Regions from separate parts of the Agromyces sp. NPDC058104 genome, predicted to be linked through region 2. Evidence: riboswitches for the same ligand, from Rfam matches in the RefSeq annotation. Region 2 holds a riboswitch; the other holds the start of a gene.

Region 1 (11,796 bases), on a different contig from region 2:
CGTTTCTGCAGATCCGACGCATGACCGACCGCAACGACGCACGCATCGACGGAGGAGAATCATGGAGCTCGACGCCGAAGCCTTCGAAGCGCTCGTCGTCGACGAGCTCGACCTGCTGCCCGACGACATGGTCGACGGACTCGAGAACGTGGTCTTCGTCGTCGAGGATCGCCCCGAGGACGGCTCGCTCGACCTCCTCGGCCTCTACGACGGCTTCGCTCTGACCGAACGCGACCGCTACGGCTTCGGAGAGATGCCCGACCGCATCATCCTCTATCGCGAGTCGCTGCTCGCGATCTGCGAGAACGAAGACGAGCTGCGCGACGAGATCCACGTGACGCTCGTGCACGAGATCGCCCACTTCTACGGAATCGACGACGACCGGCTGCACGAGCTGGGCTGGGCGTGATTCGCGCACCGTTACGCTGATTCTCATGAGTCTCTCCCCCGGCCGGATCGTCGGTATCGCCCTGGGCGCCGTCGCGATCCTCGCCATCGGCGTCTACGGACCGGCGATGCTGCTCGGCCCGCTTCCCGAGGCCACCGTTCGCGTGGACGCCGCCTCCGCGACCGCCGGCGAGCCCGCCGCCCCCATCGTCCTCCCCGACGCCGGTGCGAGCGCACTCGCGATCGTCGGCGAGGACGGCTCGGCCGAGACCCTCGCCGTCGGCGGCAACCCCGAGCCCGTCCCGATCGGCGGAGCCGCGAAGCTCGTCGCAGTGCTCGCGACCCTCGACTCACTGCCCCTCCCGGCGAACGGGCCCGGCCCCTCGATCACGATCGGACCCGAGGACTACACGAACTACCTCGACCACGAGAAGGAGGGCAACCGCACGCTGCAGGTCTCGCCCGGCGACTCCTGGTCGGAGCGCGACGTCGTTCGTGCCACGCTGCTCGCCTCGAGCAACAACCACGCCGACACCCTCGTCCGCTGGGCGTTCGGCAGCCCCGAGGCGTACGTCGACGAGGCGAACGCGTGGCTCGAGGCCAACGGGTTCGAGGCGACCCGGGTCGCCGACGCGACCGGGCTCTCAGGCGACAACGTGGGCACGGCCGAGGAGCTCGCGCGCCTCGGCGCGCTCGTGTACGCCGACCCGGCGCTCACGGCGATGGTCACCGCGCCCGAGGCCTCGGATCCGACCGCACGCAACGTGCCCGACGTCATCGACCGCCTCCGCGAGGAGGGGGTGCGCGCACTCTCGCGCAGCTATACCGACCAGGCCGGCGTCTGCTTCATCTTCAGCACGGTGCTGCCGGCCGCCGACGGCGGCGAGCCCGTCCGCATCTCCGGGGCGATGACGACCATGCCCGACTACGAGACGCTCGACCCGGCCGTCGCCGAGGCGGTCGCCTCGGTCGCCGCCGCCTCCCAGCCGGTCGCGGTGATCGCGGAGGGCGGCGAGTACGGCACCGTCACCACGGCCTGGGGCGACACCGCGTCGCTGATCGCGCGCACCGGCCGCACCGATGCCGCGTGGGGCAGCGATCCGGGCGAGGCATCCGTGCTCGTTGAACCGTTCACGACCGCACCCGCCGGACGCGCCGTGGGAAGCGTGACGGTGCCGACGGCGAACGGCGACATCGGCAGCGAGCTCGAGCTCTCCGCCGACATCGACGACCCGGGGCCGCTGTGGCGCCTCGTCAATCCGGCACCGCTCATCGCGGCGTTCTTCGGGGCGCAGGCGAACTGAGCGCGGGGCTCAGTCGTTCTCGTCGTCGGACTCGACGGGGTCGGAGTCGTCGGCGTCGAAGCGGAACCTCACCCGCAGGTCGCCACCCACCTGCCGTTCGTCGACGGCGTCGTACCAGAACAGGGATTCGAGGCCGTCGACGGCCGCCACCATGCCGATGCGGCGCTCGGCCTTGCCGCCCACCAGGGCACGGTGGTCGAACTCGCCCTCGAGCGGTCCGTCGATGAACTCTGCGACGTACTGGGCCCCGACCGAATCTGCACTCATGTGTCCACCGTAGCCCTCGGCGGGCGTTCTGCACCCGAAGCTCGGAGCGAATCGGTCAGTCGACGGCGGGCAGCGAGACGACGAGATCGGCCGATCGCAGCGGGTCGACGCGTCGGACGTAGCGTCGCCACTCCGTCTCCCAGAGCTCCCAATAGGGGTCGAATCTCCCCGCGTCACGCGCGAGCGCACGCTGCCTGCGGGTGTCGTCGGCTGCGCGCAGCCAGACTCGGACGACGCCCGGGCGTCGCGCGACCGCCTCGAACGCTCCGCAGCCCTCGACCAGGAGCGGCGCGACGGGCGGAAGCACGACCGCGTCGGCCCGACGATCCGCCGCCCAGTCCCAGCGCCGCCACCCGCCCGGAACGCCGCGGGCGTGGGGGGCGAGCAGGGTGCGATCGAGCGAGCCCGCGGCGGCCGCCAGGCCGTGCCAGCCGGGGTAGACCTCGTCGAGCCGCACGATCCGGGCGCGCCCGCCCGCCCATTCCGCGATGATCGCATCCGCGAAGGTGCTCTTGCCCGATCCGCTCGGGCCGTCGATCGCCACGATCGCGCCGGCGCCGGCATGGGCCGCGGTCGATCGCCGTACCGCGGCCTGCACGAGCCGCACCGCCCCGGTGCGGCGGTGCGCTCCGTCGCTCACGACCACACCGCGTGGAACGTCCCTGCCCAGACCGCCGCAGCGATCGAGACGGCGGCGATCGCGATGGCGAGCAGGACGAGCACGAGATCGGGCCAACCGACCCTCGACTCGCGCGCCCAGGTGCGCGGCGCCTCGCTGCCGAACCCGCGCGCCTCCATCGCGGTGGCGAGCTTCGACCCGCGTCGGATCGCGAGCACGAGGAGTGCGAAGGCCATCGTCGCGAATCGCCGCAACGCCCCCCGGTCGCCGATGCCGCGGGCTCGGCGGCTGAGCGACATCGCCTGCCAGTCCTCGATGAAGAGCCCGACGAGCCGGGCGCCCGCCAGGGCCCCCAGCACGAATCGGCTCGGCAGGCGCCACACCTGGGCGAGGCCGTCGGCGAGTTCGGTGGGGTCGACGTGCATGAACAGCAGCACCGCGGGCAGGCCGATCGCGAGCACGCGCACGGTGACGGCGATGGCGAGCTCGATCGAACCGTCGGTGATGCGGGCGAGCCAGAAGCTCCAGTACTCCTCGCCCGAGGGCTCCCCGTAGAGCAGCATGCTCATGCCGGCGATCGGCGCGGCGACGAGCACCGGCCAGGCGCGGCGGAGCAGCGTCGGGGGCGCGACCCCGGCGAGGGCGAAGAGCACGAGCTGGATCCCGAGCGCGGTCGCCGCGCTGACCCAGTCGACGGTGAGCAGGAGCGGCGTGGTGAGCAGCATCGCGGCGGCCAGGCGGCTCACGGGGTTCACGCGGTCGATGAAACGCAGGCGCGTGGCATCCTGCTGCGCCGCGAGCGAGACGGTGCTCATGCGAACTCCCTCGCCGTCGACGGCGCGAGGGCGATCCGCTCATCGCCGAGCGCGGCGATGAACGCGGCGTCATGGGTCACCGACACGAGCGCGAGGCCGTCGGCGACGAGCTCGCGCAGGTGCGCGGTGAGCTCGATCCAGGTCGAGCGGTCCTGCCCGAAGGTCGGTTCGTCGAGGATGAGCACCGACGGGCGTGCCGCGAGCACCGCCGCGACGGAGAGCCGCCGCTTCTCGCCGCCCGACAGGGTGAAGGGATTCGCGCGGGCGAGATGATCGAGCCGGAGCCGTCCGAGGAGCTCGTCGACCCGGTCGGTGATCGCCGCCTCCTCGAGCCGAAGCGCGCGGAGTCCGACGGCGAGCTCGCCCTCGACCGTCGATGCGACGAACTGGTGCTCCGGCTCCTGGAAGACCGTCCCGATGCGGGTGAGCAGCTCGCGCGAGCGCCAGCCGATCGGTTCGCGCTTCAGCCCGCCGGCGAGGGCGTCGGATGCCTCGACGCGACCTTCGAGCGGTCGGAGCAGACCGCCCAGGGTGAGCGCGAGCGTCGACTTGCCGACGCCGTTCGGGCCGGTGATCACCGTGCTCGCCGACGCCGCGATCTCGAGGTCGAGCCCCCGCTGCACGAGCGCCCCCGCGCGCCGGCCGATGGCGAGTCCGCGTGCGGTGAGCGCCGGCCCGCGATCGACGGGGCCCTGAGGTGCGATCATCGACCCGGACCCGGCGAACCCGGCCGATCCGACCCCGGCGCGGTCGACCGCTCCGGCGCCCGGCAGCGGCGCACCGGGCACCCACACTCCCGCGTCGAGGAGCGCGTGGCGCTGCTCGGCGAGCACCTCGCCCGGCACCCCGTCGGCGAGGAGCCGCCCGTCGCGGCCGAGCACGACGACGCGATCGACGAGCTCGAGCCACACGTCGACGCGGTGCTCGACGACGACGAGCGTCGCGCCCGTGCGGTCGAGCACCCGTCCCACCGCGTCGCGCACCTCGCGCACCCCGTCGGGGTCGAGGTTCGCCGTCGGCTCGTCGAGCAGGAGGAGCCCAGGACGCATCGCGATCGCCCCCGCGAGGGCGAGCCGCTGCTTCTGGCCGCCCGAGAGCGCCGAACTCGGGTGATCGAGCGGGAGGTCGAGCCCGACGTCCGCGAGCGCTGCGCGCACGCGGGGCCAGATCTCGTCGCGCGGCACCCCGAGGTTCTCGCAGCCGAAGGCGACGTCGTCGCCGACACGAGCGAGGATCACCTGCGAGTCCGGGTCCTGGAGGACGAGTTCGGCCCGCCCCCTGGCCGCCGACGGGGCGGCCCCGTCGACCGTGAGCTCGCCGTACTCCTCGCCCTCGTCATCGCCGCCGTGCACGCCGGCGAGGGCGTGCAGCAGGGTCGACTTCCCGGCGCCGGAGGGACCGAGGAGGAGCACCCGCTCCCCCGGGTGGATGTGGAGGTCGAGATGCTCGAGTGCGGGGCGGAGCCGGGAGGCGTGACGCCATCCCCACCCGCGCGCCTCGATGGCGGCCGGTGCCGACGCCGACGGACGTGGCACGCTCACACCCGCTGGGTGACGTCCTGGCCGGCGGCGAAGCGGCTGAGCGCGCCGGTCGCCGCGAGGGCGCGCACGATCACCCAGCCCACGAGGCCCGCGAGCACCGCCCCGGAGACCACGACGGTGCCGAAGTACAGCGCGAGGAACTCGGCCGACTTCTGCAGGTTGCCCGAGGTGAAGAGCTCGAGCGTCCATGCGGCGGCGCCTGCGGCTGCACCGGCGAGCATCGCCTGCGTCAGGCCGAATCGGCGGTACAGGAAGAGGGCGAAGACGAGTTCGGCGCCGAGACCCTGCGCGAGGCCCGAGTAGATCGTCTCGATGCCCCACTGGTTGCCGACCAGTGCGGAGACCATGGCCGCGACGAGCTCGACGAAGAGCGCCGCGCCGGGCTTGCGGATGATGAGGCCGCCGAGCACGCCGCCGATGAGCCAGATGCCGACGGCGATGCCGCCGAGCCCCGGCGTCACCGCGTCGGCGGCGACGAACCAGGTGTAGCCGATGTTGTTCCAGAACAGGAACAGGAGGCCCGTCGCGACGGCGATGACGGCCGCCACGACGATGTCGACGACGCGCCAGCGGAAGTTGCGCTTCGGCGCGGCTTCACGTGCGGTCGGAGTGATGGGTGCGGAGGTGTGCACTGTCGTGCCCTTTCGATTCGTGGAAAGAGGCACGGGATATTGAGATCGGTTGCCCTCCCTGCGCTGGCATGACCCAGATCAGGTTCGACGGTCGAAGGTTGAGAACCTTCCTCTCAGCCCGGCTCACCGGACTCCCGTGTTCGCTGACGAGTATACGCCCGGCGGACGGGTGCGTGGTCGGGTCAGTGCTTGAGCGCCCGGATGACCCAGCGCAGCGCCTTGCCGGTGACCCAGACGAGCGGCGTGGCCACGAGGATGAGCCCGATCAGGTTCGGCTCGAAACGCACCTCTCCGCCGCCGCGACCGACGTATGCGCCGAGCGGAATGGACAGGCCCCCGCCACCCCCGCCGCCGGCCTGGTCGCCGCTGCCGTCGCTGCCGCTGCCGGCGCCGAAGCCGTAGTAGCCCAACGCCACGGGTACGACCTTGGTGCCGTCGAGGTCGACCGGATCGCCGTACGAGGTCTTCACGCCGACGCCGGCGACGGTCTCTGCCAGTTCGAGTACGAGATCAGCCATGTCGCCACGCTACCCGCCGAACTGGGTTCGATCCACCCCTGCGCGACCTTCGGCGGCCTCCGACTGCTCCGACCGCTCGGCGGCGAGCCGCGCGCGCGCCTCGGGGTCGGCGGCCTTGCGCCGCATCGACTCGACCCGGGCCGCGGCTTCGCCCGCTCGCACAAGCGCGGCCGGGCGAACCGCACCGCGACCGAACCGCGCCGTCACCTCGTCGACCGCGCGCTCGGCCTCGCGCCACTCCTCATCAGGGTCCCACAGCATCGCCCCGCCGCCCGAGGGACGCAGATGCTCGGCGCGTACGCCGATCAGCCGGATGCGCGCACCGTCGCCGAGCAGCTCGGGCAGCGCCGACTGCGCCTCGTCGTAGATGCGGCGCGCCACGTCGGTCGGCTCGCCGAGCGTGCGCGAACGCGTGACCGTGCGGAAGTCGCCGTAGCGGAGCTTCAGGACGACCGTGCGACCGACCAGCCCGGCGCGCCGCAGGCGAACGGCGACGTCGTCGGACAACCGCAGCAGCTCGCGACGGATCTGCTCGGGGTCGGTGAGGTCGTGCCCGAACGTCACCTCGTGCCCGATGCTCTTCTCGGACCGGGCCGTCTCGACGTCGCGGGGGTCGATGCCGTTCGCGAGCCGGGTCAGCCGGCCGGCGAGGGCGGGACCGACCGCGCGCTCGAGCGCATCAGCCGGCATCGCCGCGACGTCGCCGACCGTGCGCAGCCCGAGCCGCGTCAGCGACTCCTCGGTCACCCGCCCGACGCCCCACAGCGCCGAGACCGGCAGCGGGTGCAGGAACGACACCGTGTCGGCCGCCGGCACCACCAGGAGACCGTCGGGCTTGGCCCGGCTCGACGCGACCTTCGCCACGTACTTGGACGCGGCCACCCCGATCGAGCAGGTCAGCCCGGTCTCGTCGTGCACGCGCCGACGGATCGTCCAGGCGATCTCGGCGGGCCGCCCGTGGAGGCGGCGCGCACCCGAGACGTCGAGGAAGGCCTCGTCGATCGACAGCGGCTCGACGAGCGGCGTGATCGACTCGAAGATGCGCATGACCTCCTTCGAGTACCGCGAGTAGCTCGCGTAGTCGCCGCGGAGCACGACCGCGTTCGGACAACGCTGCAGGGCGATCGACATCGGCATCGCCGAGTTCACCCCGTAGCGGCGGGCCTCGTAGCTCGCGGCCGACACGACGCCCCGCCCGGCGGCACCGCCGACGAGCACCGGCCTGCCGCGCAGCTCGGGTCGCTTGAGGAGCTCGACCGAGACGAAGAACGCGTCCATGTCGACGTGCAGGATCGGGGTCGCAGAGTCGTCGACGGGGCCCGTCGTCACCTGCCGCGACGAGCCGTCCTGCTTGCTCATGATCCGACCCTAACCGAGCCCGCCGACACCCGGCTTCGACGGCCGCCCCGTGAGCGGCGCGCCCGGGCGAAGGCCGCCCCGTGCGCGAGCGGCCCTCGTGCGCCGTCGCCGGGATGCTCGCCGACGGCTAGAACCCGAAGTCGCCCCCGCCGCCGAAGTCGCCGCCGCCGAAGTCGCCGAATCCGCCGAAGTCGCCGCCCGAGTCCGCACCCGCATCGGCGGAGGCGTCCGCAGAGCCCGCGTCGGCGGAGCCGTCGGCGCCCGCCTCGGCACCGCCGGCCTCGAACGCCGAGGGGTCGGGCAGCAGCGCCTGCGCGACGGCGGAGCCGATGACGACCCCCGCGACGGTGCCGAGCAGCGAGCTGCCGAACATCTGGCCGAACGAGGGGCCGGCCTGGCCCGCGCGTGCGCCGGAGGCATCCGCCCCGCGGAACGCCCGCTCCATGCTGCCGGGCTCGCGGAGCTCGGCGCGCGTGGCCGCCCGCGCGAGCGCCGACGGCTCGTCCGACACGAGGCGCGCCCCAGGGGGAGCCTGATCGGCGAGCGAACGGTACACGGCGGCCCGCTGCTCGGGCGTGAGCTTCGCGAAGGCCTCGGCGTGCACCTGCTCGATCGACTCGGGCGGTGCGGTGCGCAGCAGGTAGCGGTAGCGCTCGAGCGCGAGCTCGTCGTCGCTGAGTCGCTGCGCCGGTGCGGGCGGCACCTGGCGCGGTGCGGGCTGCTCGGGTGATCCGAAGAGTCGATCGAAGAATCCCATGGTGTCCTCGCTGATCGTGAAGGGGAGTTCGATTCTCGCGGTCCTCCCCCGGAAACGCCTGAGAGCCGGGCCGACGCGAACGTCGTGCCCGGCCCTCGGTCGGCGGACGCTACTCGGCGGCGGCCGCCCGCTCGAGCACGAGCTCGCGCACGCGTGCGGCATCGGCCTTGCCCTGCATCGCCTTCATCACGGCGCCGATGACGGCACCGGCGGCCTGGACCTTGCCGTCGCGGATCTTCGCGAGCACATCGGGCTGCGAGGCGAGCGCCTGGTCGATCGCGGCGATGAGCGCCCCGTCGTCGGAGACGACCGCGAGCCCCCGGGCGTCGACGATCTCCTGCGGCGAGCCCTCGCCCGCGACGACGCCCTCGAGCACCTGGCGCGCGAGGCGGTCGGTGAGCGTGCCCGCATCGACGAGCGCCGCGAGTTCGGCGACCTGCGCCGGCGTGGCGAGCTCGGCGACGTCGCGCTCCGAGGCGTTCGCGAGCCGGGTGAGCTCGCCCGTCCACCACTTGCGGGCGGAGGCGGGCGAGGCACCCGCGGCGACGGTCTCGGCGACCTCGTTCACGAGGCCGCTGTTCGCGACGTCCTGGAACTCGAGGTCGGTGAAGCCCCACTCGGCCTTCAGCCGGCGGCGACGGGCGGCCGGCGGCTCGGGCAGCGCCGAACGCAGCTCCTCGATCAGCTCGGCCGACGGCGCCACGGGCACGAGGTCGGGCTCGGGGAAGTAGCGGTAGTCGTCGGCGTCGGACTTCGGACGGCCCGGGCTCGTGGTGCCGGTGTCCTCGTGCCAGTGGCGCGTCTCCTGCGTGATCGTGCCGCCCTTGGCGAGGATCGCCGCCTGCCGCTGGATCTCGTACCGCACCGCGCGCTCGATCGAACGGAACGAGTTCACGTTCTTCGTCTCGGTGCGGGTGCCGAGCTTCTCCTGGCCTCGGGGCCGCAGCGACACGTTCGCGTCGCAGCGGAGGTTGCCGCGCTCCATGCGCGCCTCGGAGATGCCGAGCGCGAGGGCGATGTCGCGGATCGTCGCGACGTAGGCCTTCGCGAGCGCCGGGGCGTCCGCCTCGGCGCCGAAGATCGGTCGCGTGACGATCTCGACGAGGGGCACGCCCGCGCGGTTGTAGTCGACGAGCGAGTACTCGGCACCCTGGATGCGACCCGTCGCGCCGCCGACGTGCGTCAGCTTGCCGGCGTCCTCCTCCATGTGGGCGCGTTCGATCGGGATCATGAACGTCTTCCCGCCCTCGATCTCGACCTCGAGCTCGCCGTCGAAGGCGATCGGCTCGTCGTACTGCGAGATCTGGTAGTTCTTCGCGAGGTCGGGGTAGAAGTAGTTCTTGCGCGCGAAGCGGCTCGACTCGGCGATCGAGCAGCCGAGCGCGAGCCCGAGCGAGATCGACTTGCGCACGGCGTCGCCGTTCACGACCGGCAGCGAACCCGGCAGGCCGAGGCACACCGGCGAGACGAGCGTGTTCGGCTCGGCGCCGTGGAACGCGGAATTCGCGGGGTTCGGCGCCGACGAGAACATCTTCGTCGTGGTGTTCAGCTCGACGTGCACCTCGAGTCCGATCACCGGCTCGAAGAGCTCGAGGGCCTTGTCGAAGTCCATCAGTTCAGCGCGGGCCATCAGAGTGCGCCTTCCTCGGTCGCGGAGAGCTCATGAGCGGACAGGTCGGGGGCCTTGCCGAGGAGCGGGCCGCCCCACTCGGCGACGAGCAGCTGCTCGAGCGCGCCGCCGACGTTGTACAGGCGGGCGTCCTCGCGCGCCGGCGCGAGGAACTGGATGCCCACGGGCAGGCCGTCCTCGGGGGCGAGGCCGGTCGGCACCGAGATGCCGGGCACGCCAGCGAGGTTCGCCGGGATGGTCGCGATGTCGTTGAGGTACATCGAGACCGGGTCGGCCAGCTTCTCGCCGAACTTGAAGGCCGTGGTCGGCGCGGTCGGCGAGGCGAGCACGTCGACCTTCTCGAAGGCGGCGTCGAAGTCGCGCTGCACGAGCGTGCGCACCTTCTGGGCGCTGCCGTAGTACGCGTCGTAGTAGCCCGCGGAGAGGGCGTAGGTGCCGAGGATGATGCGGCGCTTCACCTCGGGACCGAAGCCCGCCTCTCGGGTCGCGGCCATGACCTGCTCGACCGTGCCGGCGCCGTCGGGCGTGACCCGCAGGCCGAACCGCACCGAGTCGAACTTCGCGAGGTTCGACGAGGCCTCGGCCGGGAGGATCAGGTAGTACGCGGCGATCGAGTACTCGAAGTGCGGGGCGCTGACCTCGACGATCTCGGCGCCGCCTCGCTCGAGGAGCTCGAGCGCCTCGTGGAAGCGCTGGCGCACGCCGGGCTGGAAGCCCTCGCCGTCGAGCTCCTTGATGACGCCGATGCGGAGGCCCGAGACATCCGCGCGCCTCGCGGCATCGGCCATCGACGGCCAGGTCATCGGCAGCGAGGTCGAGTCGAGCGGGTCGTGCCCGGCGATGACGTCGTGCAGCAGCGCCGCGTCGAGCACGGTGCGGGTGACGGGGCCGATCTGGTCGAGGCTCGACGCCAGCGCGATCGAGCCGTAGCGGCTCACGCCGCCGTAGGTCGGCTTCACGCCGACGGTGCCGGTGACGTGCGCGGGCTGGCGGATCGAGCCGCCCGTGTCGCTGCCGAGCGCGAGCGGCGCCTCGAACGCGGCGACCGACGCGGCCGAGCCACCGCCCGAGCCGCCGGGGATGCGGTCGAGGTCCCACGGGTTGTGGGTCGGGCCGTAGGCCGAGTGCTCGGTCGAGGAGCCCATCGCGAACTCGTCCATGTTGGTCTTGCCGAGCGGGACGAGCCCCGCCTCGCGGACCTTCGTGACCGGGGTCGCGTCGTAGGGCGGGATCCACCCCTCGAGGATGCGGGAGCCCGAGGTCGAGGGCATGCCCTTCGTGACGAGCACGTCCTTGATGGCGATCGGCACGCCGGCGAGCGGGCCGAGGGCCTCGCCCGCTGCGCGACGGCGGTCGATCTCGGCGGCCGTCTCGACCGCGCGCTCGCCCTCGACGTGCAGGAAGGCGTGCACCGCGCCGTCGACGGCGGCGATGCGGTCGAGGTGCGCGCGCGTCGCCTCGACCGAGGAGACGTCGCCCGCGGCGAGCTTCTCGCCGAGCTCGGCGGCGGACAGGCGGATCAGTTCGTCGCTCACTGCTCTTCTCCCAGGATCGCGGTGACCACGAAGCGCGAGCCGTCGGACTCGGGGGCGCCCGAGAGCGCCTCTTCAGCGGTCAGCGTGTTGCCGACGACGTCGTCGCGGTACACGTTCTGCATCGGGATCGGGTGGCTCGTCGGCGGCACGTCGGGCGTGGCCACCTCGCTCACCTTCTCGACCGCGTGCATGATCTGGGCGAGTTCGGTCGTCAAGTGCCCGATCTCTTCGTCGGTGAGCGCGATACGTGCGAGGTTCGCGAGATGCGCGACCTGCTCCGCACTGATTTCGGACATGCTGCTCCGTCGTCTCGTGGTGGGAATCCAACGATTCTATCGGGGTGCGCCGAAGAGGCCGTGCCCGTGCCGCTCGAGCGCATCGAGCGCGCCGGCGTAGGTCTCGGGCACCGGCTCGTCGGGCGCGAACTTCGCC
Region 2 (11,796 bases):
ACGGCGACCTCGGCGAACTTGTCGCCCTCGTCGTTCAGGGCCACGACGCCGTCCTCGTTCGGGGAGGCCTGCCCCGATCTCACGAGCTCGTGCGCGACCTTGCGCCGCTCGTTCTGCCGTTCGGTGAGGGGGCCGGGTCGGTTGTCGAGGCGCTGGGCTGCGGCGGGCGACTTCCCGGAGTCGTCGGCCGGGGGCGCGGCCACCGCGGCCGGTCCGAACGCGATTCCGGTCATCACCGTGGCGCTCGCCGCGGTGATGGCGAGCAGGCCTCGTGTGCGTCGTTTCACTTGCACTCCTTCGTGAAGGCACCCGGGATCGCCGGGTAGGGTGCGGTCACGCTAGCACGCGGCCCATGCCCTGGGAATCCCCGTTCCGACCTTGTTTCCGCATGGTTCGATGGGATGTCCCCCGTTGCGGCCACTCGTCCCGCGACGCTGTACCCCGACGCCGGAGATCGCCGTGATCCGGCCGTCGGTCGCGCGGAAGCGGGGCGCCGTCCTGCCATGGATCGAGAGGACGGCGCCCGAGGCCGCGTGGATCAGACGGCCGCGCGCAGGCCCTCGACGAGCGAGGTCGTCGGCCGCCCGATGAGGCGGGCGAGCGTGCCGTCGGCGTTCGCGAGCACGCCGCGACGGATGCCGTCGTCGATGCCCGCGACGAAGCCCGCGGTGCCGGCGTCGAGCCCGGCCGACTCGAGCGCCGCGAGGTGGGCCTCGGGGGTCAGCGCCGTGTAGACGACCTCGCGGCCGGTGATCTCGGATGCCGCGGCCGCGAGCTCCTCGTACGACCACGCGGTCTCGCCGGTGAAGTCGTAGACCTCGCCGAGGTGTCCGTCGTCGGTGAGCAGGGCGGCGAGGCCCGCGGCGAGGTCGGCACGGGTGGCGCTCGCCACGAGGCCGTCGCCGACGCTCGCGGCGATCACGCCCGTCTCGGCGGCGCGGGCCACATCGCTCGTGTAGTTCTCGGTGTACCAGTTGTGCCGGGCGATGACCGCCGGGACGCCGGAGGCGGCGATCGCCTCCTCGGTGGCCTTGTGGTCGGGCGCGAGCACGAACTCGGCGGTCGTCGCCTGGGGGACGCTCGTGTAGACGAGCTTCGCGACGCCCGCCGCGGCCGCCGCGTCGATGACGTTGCGGTGGCCCTGCACGCGCGAGCCCGGGGCGCTGCCCGAGATGAGGAGCACGGTGTCGACGCCGTCGAGCGCCGCGGCGATGGTCTCGGGGCGGTCGTAGTCGAGCTGGGCGGTGCGCACGCCTCGCGCCGAGGCATCCGCGAGCTTCGACGTGTCGCGTGCGGTGGCGACGACGTCGCCCGGGGCGACGCCGCGGTCGAGGAGCGCGTCGACGACGAGGCGGCCGAGCTGGCCGGAGGCGGCGGTGACGAGGATGGTCATGGTGTTCCTTCCGATGGGTTCACGGGAGGAGAACCGGATGCCGCCAGCGAACCTTCCCTCGAAGCGGTACCCACTTTGAAGTAAGGTACCTGCATGACGGTAAGTCTTGCGGAGATCCGGGAGCAGTCGGGCGAGGTCTTCACCGACGGCTGCCCGACGCGCGTCGTGCTCGACCACATCATGAGCAAGTGGGGCGTGCTCGTGCTGCTCGCGCTCACCGACGGCACGCATCGCTGGGGCGAGCTGCGCCGCGAGGTCGAGGGCATCAGCGAGAAGATGCTCGCCTCGACGCTGCGCACCCTCGAGGCCGACGGGCTCGTCGTGCGCACCGCCCACCCCGAGGTGCCGCCGCGCGTCGAGTACGCGCTCACCGCACTCGGCCGCGACCTCATGGAGCACATGCTGCCTCTCGTCGAGTGGGTCGCCCGCGAGTCGGACGCGATCGTCGCCCGCAGCGCCGACTGAGCGGCACGGGCACGATCGCCCACGTCGGGCGCGCCCGCGGCGCGATCGCGTCACGGCGAGCCGGAAACGCCGACTCCCAGCGATTCGCGCGCGCGTCGCGGGCGCTTCGCGCCACGATGGTCGCAGACATGCAAGACCCATGAGGTCTTCGGGGGCAGCGCGATCGGGGGGACTGATCGCCTGAGCGGGTGAGGGGTGGCTGTGTTCTCCTCTGCGAGGAACGGGGCTCGGTGCAGCCCTCAGGCCGATCCGGCCGCCATGCGCCTGCCCGCCCACTCCGGTCGCGATCCGACCTGAGCCGAGAGCCCCGCGCGACGACCCAGGTCGTCGACCCAGGCGGGTCCGTCACCACGCCCGCGAGCCGCGCAACCCGATCTCATCGCCGGCTCGTCGAGACGGATCCCGCACCAGCCCCCATCACCGGCCCACCGTATGACAGCACGATCATCCAGAGAACGATTGGACCGTCAGATGAGATCACTCGCCATCATCGCTGCGCTCGCACTCGGCGCGGCGTTCATGCCGACCGCGAACTCGCTCGCCGTCGAAACGCCGAGCTCCGCCGCAGCGGAGGCGGCGTCCTCGACGTCGCCGAGCGCGAACCCCGAGCACGACACCGCCGCATTCCTGGCCGCGGCCGCCGCCGACCGTGACGCGCGCGAGGCCGCAGCCGCGGCGGAGGCCGCGCGCGTCGCCGCCGAGGCCGAGGCGGCGCGCCTGGCCGCCGAGCAGGCCGCGGCCGACGCCGCCGCCGCAGCGGCAGCAGCCGAAGCCGAGACCGCCGACGTCGAGGAATGGGTCGAGGAGGAGTCGGACGAGTCCGCTCCCGCGGCATCCGCCCCCGCCGTCGAGGCGCCCGTCGAGAGCGCACCCGTGCCGCAGCCCACCGAGGGGCCGCGCGACGACGACGGCTGCGGGCCCTGCCCGGGCGAGACGCTCGTCTGGTACGTGTACGAGGGCGAGGGCTACTGGGCCTGCCCGAAGTGACCCTGCTCGCCTCGCGATGAGACGACGAAGCCCCCGGCCGCCGCGGCCGGGGGCTTCGTCGTCGTCGATCCGCGGGCAGCGCGCCCGTTCAGCGTTCCGATCGCGGCGCGATCGCCGTGCCGACCAGCCCGACCGCGGCTGCGACGGCCATCATGACGGCGATCGGCCACCAGTGCCCCGACCAGGCGAGCAGCGCGGTCGCCGCGAGCGGCGCGAGCCCGCCGCCGACGATCGCGCCCGCCTCGCGCCCGATCGAGAGGCCCGAGTAGCGCACCCGGGTGTCGAACATCACGGTGAAGTACGCCGGCTGCACGCCGTCGGCCGCTGAGTTCACGATGCCGATCGCGACGACGACCACGCCGACGATGAGCGCCGCCGACCCGGTGTCGAGCACGAGGAAGAGGGGTGCGGCCAGCACGCCGAACGCCACGAGGCCGCCGACGACGAGGCGGCGCGGGCCGACCCGGTCGCCGAGCGCGCCCCAGAACGGGCACAGCACCGCGGCGACCGCGGCCCCGGCGAGCAGCGCGGTGAGGGTGACCTCGCGAGGCATCCCGACGACCGTCGACGCGTAGCTCAGGCAGAACACGGAGACGACGTAGAAGGTCGTGTTCACCCCGACGCGCACCAGGAAGACGGCGAGGATGCCGCGTGGCCGCCGCAGCACCTCGGCGACGGGCCGTCGCGCCTCACGACGGGCGTCGAGCACCGCGAGGAACTCGGGCGACTCGTCGACCCGGCGGCGCAGCCACCAGCCGATCGCGACGAGCACGAGGCTCGCGACGAACGGCACCCGCCAGCCCCAGTCGAGCAGGGCCTGCTCGTCGAGCACGGCGACGAGCACCACGAAGGCGAGGTTGCCGAGGATGAGTCCGACGTAGACCGCGCTCGAGATGAACGCGCCGCGGAACCCGCGCCGGAGCGGCGACTGCTCGAGGGCGAGCAGCACGGCCCCGCTCCACTCGCCGCCCGTCGCGAGGCCTTGCACGAGGCGCAACGCGACGAGCAGCACCGGCGCGAGCGCCCCGATCTGCGCGTGCGTCGGCAGCATCCCGATGAGCGCCGTCGCGATGCCCATCGCGAGCAGCGTCGCCACGAGCACGCGGCGGCGACCGAATCGGTCGCCGAGAGAGCCCGAGACGAGGCCGCCGAGCGGGCGGGCGACGAACCCGGTCGCGAACACGGCGAACGAGAGCAGCAAGCTCGTGAGCGGCTCGTCGGCGGGGAAGAACAGCGTCGGGAAGACGAGCGCCGCCGCGGTGCCGTAGAGGAAGAAGTCGTACCACTCGAGCACGGTGCCGAAGGCGGCCGCGGCGAGCGCGCGGCGGGCGCGGGTCGGATCGGCGGGCGGCGACGCGGGCCCGACGGGCCCGGTCTCGGGAGCCGGTGCCGCGATCGGTGCGCCGCCGTTCACGCGGGCACCGCCGGCGACGCGGAGACCGTCGCAGCGGGCGCACCTGTGCCGCGCTGCGACGCGAGCGGCGCCGCGAAGAACGCGAGCTCGTGCCGCGACGAGGCGACGAAGGCGCGGTGCATCCGCTCGCGCTGCTCGGGCGTCGCGCTCGCCGCGGCCCGCGTGACGAAGCCGATCGCCTCGCGCGTCGCCACGGCGAAGCCGGGGTCGGCGTAGGTCGCGAGCCACGAGGCGTACGGGTGCGCCGGATCGAGGGCGGCCGAGCCGAACGATCCGGCGGCGAGGCGCTCGCCGAGGTCGGTGTAGATCCAGAAGCACGGCAGCAGCGCCGCGATGAGCACGGCGTGATCGCCTCGCTGCGCGGTCGCGAGCAGGTGGTCGAGGTACGCCGTCGTCGTCGCGTCGGGCGGTGCGGATGCCCCGGTGCCGGCCTCGCGGCCGAGCCACCCCGTGTGCAGTTCGAGCTCGCCGATGATCGAGCCGTGGGCCGAGTCCGCCCAGAAGGCCTGCCCCGCGGCATCCGGTGCGAGACGTGAGGCCTCGGCGAGCACGCGGGCGTAGTCGCGCAGGTAGTGGGCGTCCTGCGTGAGGTACCCGAGGAACGGCTCGCGGGCGAGCGTGCCGTCGGCGAGCCCGCGGATGAAGGGCAGTGCGTCGATGTCGTCGCGGATGCCGCGGATCGACGCCCACCACTCGGCCTCGACCTCGGCCGGGGTGGGCGCGGTGCGGGTGCCGCCGCGCGACCAGAGCCCGGCGAAGTGGCTGATCGGGCCGTGCCCGCCGCCGACCTCGAGGGCTTCGCCGTGCCGCAGCGACTCGCGCAGCCAGCGGCGGGCCTCCGCGATAGCGGCGAGCCAGGGGTCGTCGCCGCCGGCCTCGCGCGCGGTGCTGCTCGCGCGGTCGCCCGCCCCGCCGCTCGCGGCGAGCGTCGCGATCGCGGAGGAGAGGGAGCATCCGGTGCCGTGCGTCGCCGTCGTCGCGATGCGCTCGCCCTGGAACTCGACGACGGTCGCGCTCGCCGCGTCGACGAGCGCATCGGGAGCCGTGTCGCCGCCGAGGTGCCCGCCCTTCGCGAGCACGCGCACCCCGAACCGCGCCGAGACCGCCTCGGCCTGGGCGATCGCCTCGGCCCAGGTGGTCGCGACCGGGTGAGCCGGGGTGCCGCGGGCGCCGTCCGCGCCCTCCGCCTCCTGCCCGAGCCCGGCGAGCACCGCGAGCTCGGCGAGGTTCGGCGTCACGAGGTCGGCGAGCGGCAGCAGCTCGCGCATCGCCCGCTCGGCGTCGGGCGCGAGCAGGCGGTCGCCGCTCGTCGCGACCATGACGGGGTCGAGCACGACGACGGGCGGCCGCACGCGGCCGAGCCACTCGGCGACGACACCGATGACCTCGGCGTTCGCGAGCATGCCGAGCTTCACGGCGTCGATCTCGATGTCGTCGGAGATCGCGTCGAGCTGCGCGGCGAGGAACGCCGCGGGCGGCACGTGCACCGCCCGCACCCCGCGGGTGTTCTGCGCGGTGAGGGCCGTGATCGCGGCCATGCCGTAGCCGCCGACCGCGGCGATCGACTTGAGGTCGGCCTGGATCCCTGCGCCGCCCGACGGGTCGCTGCCGGCGATGCTGAGCACGCGCGCGGTCATCGGGCCGACTCCGTCTCGCGGGTCGTCCATTCGGTGGCGAACACCTCCGCGGCGGCGCGGGGGTCGTCGGCTGCGCAGAGCGCCGAGACGACGGCGACGCCCGCAGCGCCCGCCTCGCGGAGCGGGGCGAGGTCGGCGAGCCCGATGCCGCCGATCGCGACGCACGGCAGCTCGGCCTCGGCCGCGACCCGGGCGAAGCCGTCGACGCCGAGGGCGGGCGGATGGTCGGGCTTCGTCGCGGTCGGCCGGATCACGCCGACCCCGAGGTAGTCGACGGTGCCGCGCGGCAACCGGGCCACGGCGTCGAGGTGGGCGCGGCTGTTCGCCGTGAGCCCCACGATCGCGTCGGCGCCGAGTCGCTCGCGGGCGGCGGCGGCGGTCGCGTCGCCCTGACCGAGGTGCACGCCGTCGACGCGCACGCCGGCGGCGCGCGCCGCGAGCGCGACGTCGAGCCGGTCGTTCACGAGCAGGGCCGCACGTCCGTCGATCGCCTCGGCGAGGCGGGCGAGCTCGCCGAGCATCGCGGATGCCCCGGCGTGCTTGTCGCGCAGCTGCACGACCCGCACCCCGCCCTCGACGGCCCGGGCGACGACGTCGACGACGCCGCGCTCGCCGCAGAGCACCGGGTCGGTCACGAGGTAGAGGGAGAGGTCGAGCGCGGTGCGGGCGATCATGCGCCGGCCCCAGCAGCGGCGATCTCGAGCGGCGCGTCGCCCGCGCCCGGCAGCGGGGCCGAGGCATCCGCGTCGCCGGCGAGGGAGGCCGTGACCCGCGCGCGGCCGGCGAGCGCCGCCGCATCGACCGCCGCGAGCGCGTCGACGAACCGGGGCGCGAAGCTGCCGGGGCCGCTCGCACCCTCGGCCGCGAGCTCGGCGGCGACGGTGTAGACGAGGTTCGCCGCGACGGTCGCCTCGAACGGGTCGTCGCCCGCGGCGAGGAACGCCGCCGTCACCGCACCGAGCGCGCAGCCGCCGCCCGTGACCCGGGTGAGCAGCGCGTCGCCGTTCGCGATGCGCGCCGTGCGCGTGCCGTCGGTGATGAGGTCGACCGGGCCCGACACCGCGACGACCGCGCCGAAGCGCTCGGCGAGCAGCGCTGCGGCACCGGCCGCGGCCTCCGTCGAGTCGGCGGCGTCGACGCCGCGACCGCCGGCTCCGTCACCCGCGAGCGCCAGGATCTCGCTCGCGTTGCCCCGGATCGCCGTCGGCCCGAACTCGACGAGCTCGTGCGCGAGGGCCGTGCGGATCGGCAGCGCGCCGATCGCGACGGGGTCGAGCACCCACGGCGTCCCCGCCTCGCGAGCGGCGGCGACCGCTTCGCGGGCGGCATCCCGCTGCTGGGGATTCGGCGTGCCGAGGTTCACGAGCAGTGCGCTCGCGACGCGAGCGAACGCGCCCGCCTCGCCGACGATGTCGACCATCGCGGGGGCGGCGCCGACGGCGAGCAGCACGTTCGCCGTGAAGTTCGTCACCACCGTGTTCGTGATGCACTGCACGAGCGGCGGGCTCTCGCGCAGTCGATCGAGCCGCAGTGCGCTCGAGTGGGCGGGGTCGTACAGGCGCGCGCTCATGGCGACATCCCTTCGCTAGTCCGAACTAGATCAGGTTCGACGGGTGTGATCTCAGCCGCGCGTGGGCGGCACCCCGTGTCACTGCGAGCGAGCCTAGTGCAGCCCGAAGAAATCTCGCGGTCCATGTCGATCGCGGCCGTCGTCGTTCGACGCCACAATGAGACGGAAATTCCGTCGCCGCGAAAGGACACCTCATGCGCACCCTCATCGTCAGCGAGTTCATCAGCCTCGACGGCGTCGTCGACTCTCCCGGCGGCGGCTCGCACCCGCGCGCCGGCTGGACCTTCAAGGAGGTGCCCTTCGTCGAGGAGGCGTACGCGATCAAGGGCTCGGAGCAGCTCGAGGCACGGGCGATGCTGCTCGGCCGGGTCAGCTACGACGAGTTCGCCCCGGTCTGGCCGACGATGGTCGACGAGTTCGCCGAGTACAACGCGATGCCGAAGTACATCGTCTCCTCGACCCTGACCGACGAGACCCTGCTGCCCGAGTGGCAGAACTGCCACGTGCTGCGCACGCTCGACGACGTCGCCGAGCTGAAGGCGGGCGACGGCGGGCCGATCATCGTGCACGGCAGCGCGACGCTCGCGCAGGGCCTCGCGACGGCCGGACTCGTCGACCGCTACCACCTGCTCGTCTTCCCGGTGCTGCTCGGCAGCGGCAAGCGGCTCTTCGGCGACGACCCCGGGCTGACTGCGAAGCTCGACCTCGTCGAGCACGAGGCCTACTCGAACGGCATCGTGAAGGCCGTCTACGACGTGGCGCGCTGAGCCTGCGCGGGGCGGCGGCGGGCGCCAAGCGTCCGCCGCCGCCGCGCTCCACGTACCGTCCGTCCTGCCGAGCCGAGATTTCTGCTGCGCCGCCCACGCCTTTCTCGATACGTTGGGGGAATTGGTCGGCCTTCCGGGGCCGCGGGCGGGCACGGGGGTGTGGCCGCTCGCCCATCGGAGGGCTCGATCGTCTGTTGCAACGAAGAAGTTCAGTCATGACGAGATGAGGGCCAGCGATGAGATTCCACCACCGACCCCCGCGAGGGCGAACACGCGCACTCGCCGCCGCCGGAGCACTGCTGCTCGGCGCATCCCTGATGACCGCCACTGCGGCGGTCGCTGAAGACGACCCCCGCGTCGACCTGCCTGCGGGGCTCTTCGACGCCGGGCTCGCGACGAGCGGCATCGACCTGCTGTCGAGCACGCCGGGCGCCGGGCCGTTCGCCGCCGGTTCCATCAACTCCGACCTCGCATTCACCGGCGACCACGCGGTCGTCGGCAGCTACCAGGGGTTCCAGGTGTACGACGTCTCCGACCCGGCGGCGCCCGTACTGCAGAAGTCGTTCCTCTGCCCGGGCGGGCAGGGCGACGTCTCGGTGTACGGCGACCTGCTGTTCATGTCGGTGGAACAGGGCCTCGGCCGCGTCGACTGCGGCACGCAGGGCACGGGCAATACCCCGGTGAACCCCGAGCGGTTCCGCGGGGTGCGCATCTTCGACATCAGCGACATCGACAACCCCGTGCAGTTGCCGGGCGTGCAGACCTGCCGCGGATCGCACACGCACACCGTGGTGACCGACCCCGACGATGCCGAGAACATCTACATCTACAACTCGGGCACGTCCGGCGTGCGCTCGCCGCTCGAGCTCGCGGGCTGCCAGAACGCGACGCTGACCGCCGAGCCGGTGACCTCGGGCGACCCGACGCAGTGGCGCATCGACGTCATCAAGGTGCCGCTCGACGCCCCCGAGACGGCCGCGGTCGTCAGCCAGCCCCGCATCTTCACCAACCCCGACACGGGCGCGTACAACGGCCTGCAGAACACGCTGGGGGGTCAGCTGCACCCGAGCGGCACGGTCTACAGCCCGACGCCGAACACCAACACGTGCCACGACATCACCGCGTACCCCGAGATCGGGCTCGCGGCGGGCGCGTGCCAGGGCAACGGCATCCTGCTCGACATCAGCGACCCGGTGAACCCCGTTCGCGTCGACGCGGTCGCCGACCCGAACTTCTCCTACTGGCACTCGGCGACGTTCAACAACGACGGCACGAAGGTCATCTTCACCGACGAGTGGGGCGGCGGCTCAGGCGCCCGCTGCCGTGCGACCGACCAGCCCGAGTGGGGCGCGAACGCGCTGTTCGACATCGTCGACGGCAAGCTGGAGTTCGCGAGCTACTACAAGCTGCCGGTCCCGCAGACGGTGCAGGAGAACTGCGTCGCGCACAACGGCTCGCTCATCCCGGTGCCGGGTCGCGACATCATGGTGCAGGCCTGGTACCAGGGCGGCCTGTCGATCATCGACTTCACCGACACGGCCAACCCGACCGAGATCGCCTATCTCGACCGCGGCCCGATCAGCGCCAGCGCGCTCTCGCTCGGCGGCTACTGGTCGACGTACTGGTACAACGGCAACGTGCTCGGCAGCGAGATCGCGCGCGGCTTCGACACCATGGCGCTCACCGCGAGCGACATGATGACCGAGAACGAGATCGCGGCTGCCGGCGAGGTGCAGCTCGGCGAGTTCAACGCGCAGGCGCAGACCGCCATCGTGCACGAGCCGAGCTTCGCGGTCGCACGGTCGTACGTCGACCAGGCCGAGCGCGCCGGCACGCTGAGCGGCGCGGCCCTCGCCGAGGTGCGCAAGCACATCGACAAGGCCGAGAAGCTCGCCGACGGTGCGGCCGCCGGCCGTGCGGTCGCGGCCCAGCTCGACAACGCGGCCCGCAAGTCGGGTGCTCCGTCCGACTCGAACGTCGTGCAGGGGCTGACCGCGCTGGCGGCGACCTTCGGATGAACCGGTGAGGGGGCCGGGTGACGGCCCCCTCACCCAGAACGGGGCCCGGCGGTCGACGACCGCCGGGCCCCGTCGCGTCAGCGGCGGGTCAGCCCGCCCGCTCGGCGAGCATCTGCTGCATGCGGGCGATCTCGATGCCCTGGTCGGATTCGACGTGGCGGGCGAACTGGTCGGTCGCCGACTCCTGCCCGCCGCCCGAGGCGTAGAGCTCGTCGACCATCTGCACCGCGCCCTCGTGGTGCTGGATCATGTACACGAGGAACAGCTGGTCGAACGCGTCGCCCTCGGCCGCCTCGAGCTCGGCCATCTGCTCGTCGCTGAGCATGCCCGGCATCGCGCCTCCGTCGCTCGCGTGCGCATCGTGCCCCTGGTCGTTGACGGGCTCCCCGCGCTCCTGCAGCCAGGTCACCATGAGCGTGCGTTCGTCCTGCTGGCTCGCCGACATGCGTTCGGCGAGCAGCTGGATGTCGCGGTCGTCGGTGCGCTCCTCGACGAGGGCGGTCATCTCGATCGCCTGGTCGTGGTGGTGGATCATGTCGCGCATGAACGCGGTGTCGAGCTCGGTGTGCTCGGGTGCGTCGATCGCATCGCCGGCCTCGTCGGGGGAGAGGGTGCGGTTGGGCTCGCCCGGCGCACCGAGCTGCACGACGGGACTCGTCGGTGCGGGGGAGTCGGGCGTCGTCGTGCACGCGGCCAGGCCGAGCGCGAGCGCGAGCGCCGTTCCGACTCCGAGGGTTCGCCGCATCGTCGTCATCCATCGACCTCGTCTTCGTTGAAGGGCACGTGGCATCCATCTAATCAGGTGCCTCGCCGATGTCGACGGTCGAGATCCGGTTGTCGCTACGCGGCGCCCGCCGCCCGCGTCACGCGCGGCTTCTCGCGCACGTACACCTCGCGGCGCACGCGGGCGACGACGTCGCCGTCGCGGTCGGTGATCTCGGTCTCGAACCACTCGAGCACCTTCGCGCCGCCGCGGGCGCGCTCGCGCAGCTCCTCGGCCTTCGCCTTCGGCACCTCGAAGTGCGCGGTGAGCACCCCGCGGCCGGGCTTCACGAGCTCGATCTCGCCGCGGGTGTCCCACACGACGTAGTCGCGCCCGAGCTGGTGCATGATCAGCATGAAGTAGTAGGGGTCGGTCATCGCCGACATCGAGCCGCCGAAGGCCGTGCCGACGTAGTTGCGGGTGATCGCGTTCACGTGCAGCTCGACGGTGGCGCTGGTCCAGTCGTCGGCGAACCGTCTGACGCGGATGCCCGACCACAGGTTCGGGGCCCAGAGGCTCATGCCGATGGCGAGTCGTCGCGGAGTCATGCGCATGCCTCCGATTGTGCGAGAACCGGATGCCTCGTGCGAATCACTTGTCGGAATCCTCAGCCGCGCCCGGCGAGCGCCCTGCGGTCGAACGAGCGCCGGCAACCCCGCTGGTCGAGGCGCGAGCGCAGCGAGCGTCTCGAGTCCCGTCGCCCCGTATCGTGACCCTATGACCCACGAATCGAACAGCGGCGCCTCGGCGCCCCGCCGGGTACGCCAGCTCCGCCTCGTGGT

Evidence for each region. Region 2 has a riboswitch for thiamine pyrophosphate ahead of thiM (hydroxyethylthiazole kinase). Riboswitches for the same ligand answer to the same signal wherever they lie in the genome.
Region 1: it holds a riboswitch for thiamine pyrophosphate, as region 2 does, so the genes downstream of both, ACFVTH_RS16490 (ECF transporter S component) here and thiM (hydroxyethylthiazole kinase) in region 2, are expected to answer to the same signal.

What each region holds. Positions count from the first base shown of each region.
Region 1 covers NZ_JBHVTD010000003.1:547,238-559,033, forward strand. The annotation lists gene ACFVTH_RS16460 (metallopeptidase family protein) at 62-409, shown strand; gene ACFVTH_RS16465 (hypothetical protein) at 435-1,691, shown strand; gene ACFVTH_RS16470 (hypothetical protein) at 1,701-1,958, opposite strand; gene ACFVTH_RS16475 (ATP-binding protein) at 2,014-2,598, opposite strand; gene ACFVTH_RS16480 (energy-coupling factor transporter transmembrane component T family protein) at 2,595-3,392, opposite strand; gene ACFVTH_RS16485 (ABC transporter ATP-binding protein) at 3,389-4,927, opposite strand; gene ACFVTH_RS16490 (ECF transporter S component) at 4,930-5,565, opposite strand; TPP riboswitch at 5,604-5,713, opposite strand; gene ACFVTH_RS16495 (hypothetical protein) at 5,748-6,083, opposite strand; gene ACFVTH_RS16500 (DNA polymerase IV) at 6,093-7,442, opposite strand; gene ACFVTH_RS16505 (hypothetical protein) at 7,570-8,199, opposite strand; gene gatB (Asp-tRNA(Asn)/Glu-tRNA(Gln) amidotransferase subunit GatB) at 8,309-9,829, opposite strand; gene gatA (Asp-tRNA(Asn)/Glu-tRNA(Gln) amidotransferase subunit GatA) at 9,829-11,364, opposite strand; gene gatC (Asp-tRNA(Asn)/Glu-tRNA(Gln) amidotransferase subunit GatC) at 11,361-11,660, opposite strand; gene ACFVTH_RS16525 (alkaline phosphatase family protein) at 11,697-11,796, opposite strand, start outside.
Region 2 covers NZ_JBHVTD010000001.1:906,868-918,663, reverse strand. The annotation lists gene ACFVTH_RS04400 (immune inhibitor A domain-containing protein) at 1-287, opposite strand, end outside; gene ACFVTH_RS04395 (SDR family oxidoreductase) at 539-1,393, opposite strand; gene ACFVTH_RS04390 (winged helix-turn-helix transcriptional regulator) at 1,487-1,858, shown strand; gene ACFVTH_RS04385 (hypothetical protein) at 2,330-2,845, shown strand; gene ACFVTH_RS04380 (MFS transporter) at 2,934-4,259, opposite strand; gene ACFVTH_RS04375 (bifunctional hydroxymethylpyrimidine kinase/phosphomethylpyrimidine kinase) at 4,256-5,896, opposite strand; gene thiE (thiamine phosphate synthase) at 5,893-6,570, opposite strand; gene thiM (hydroxyethylthiazole kinase) at 6,567-7,466, opposite strand; TPP riboswitch at 7,457-7,552, opposite strand; gene ACFVTH_RS04360 (dihydrofolate reductase family protein) at 7,661-8,233, shown strand; gene ACFVTH_RS04355 (LVIVD repeat-containing protein) at 8,551-10,251, shown strand; gene ACFVTH_RS04350 (DUF305 domain-containing protein) at 10,340-10,996, opposite strand; gene ACFVTH_RS04345 (DUF4442 domain-containing protein) at 11,092-11,562, opposite strand; gene ACFVTH_RS04340 (VOC family protein) at 11,732-11,796, shown strand, end outside.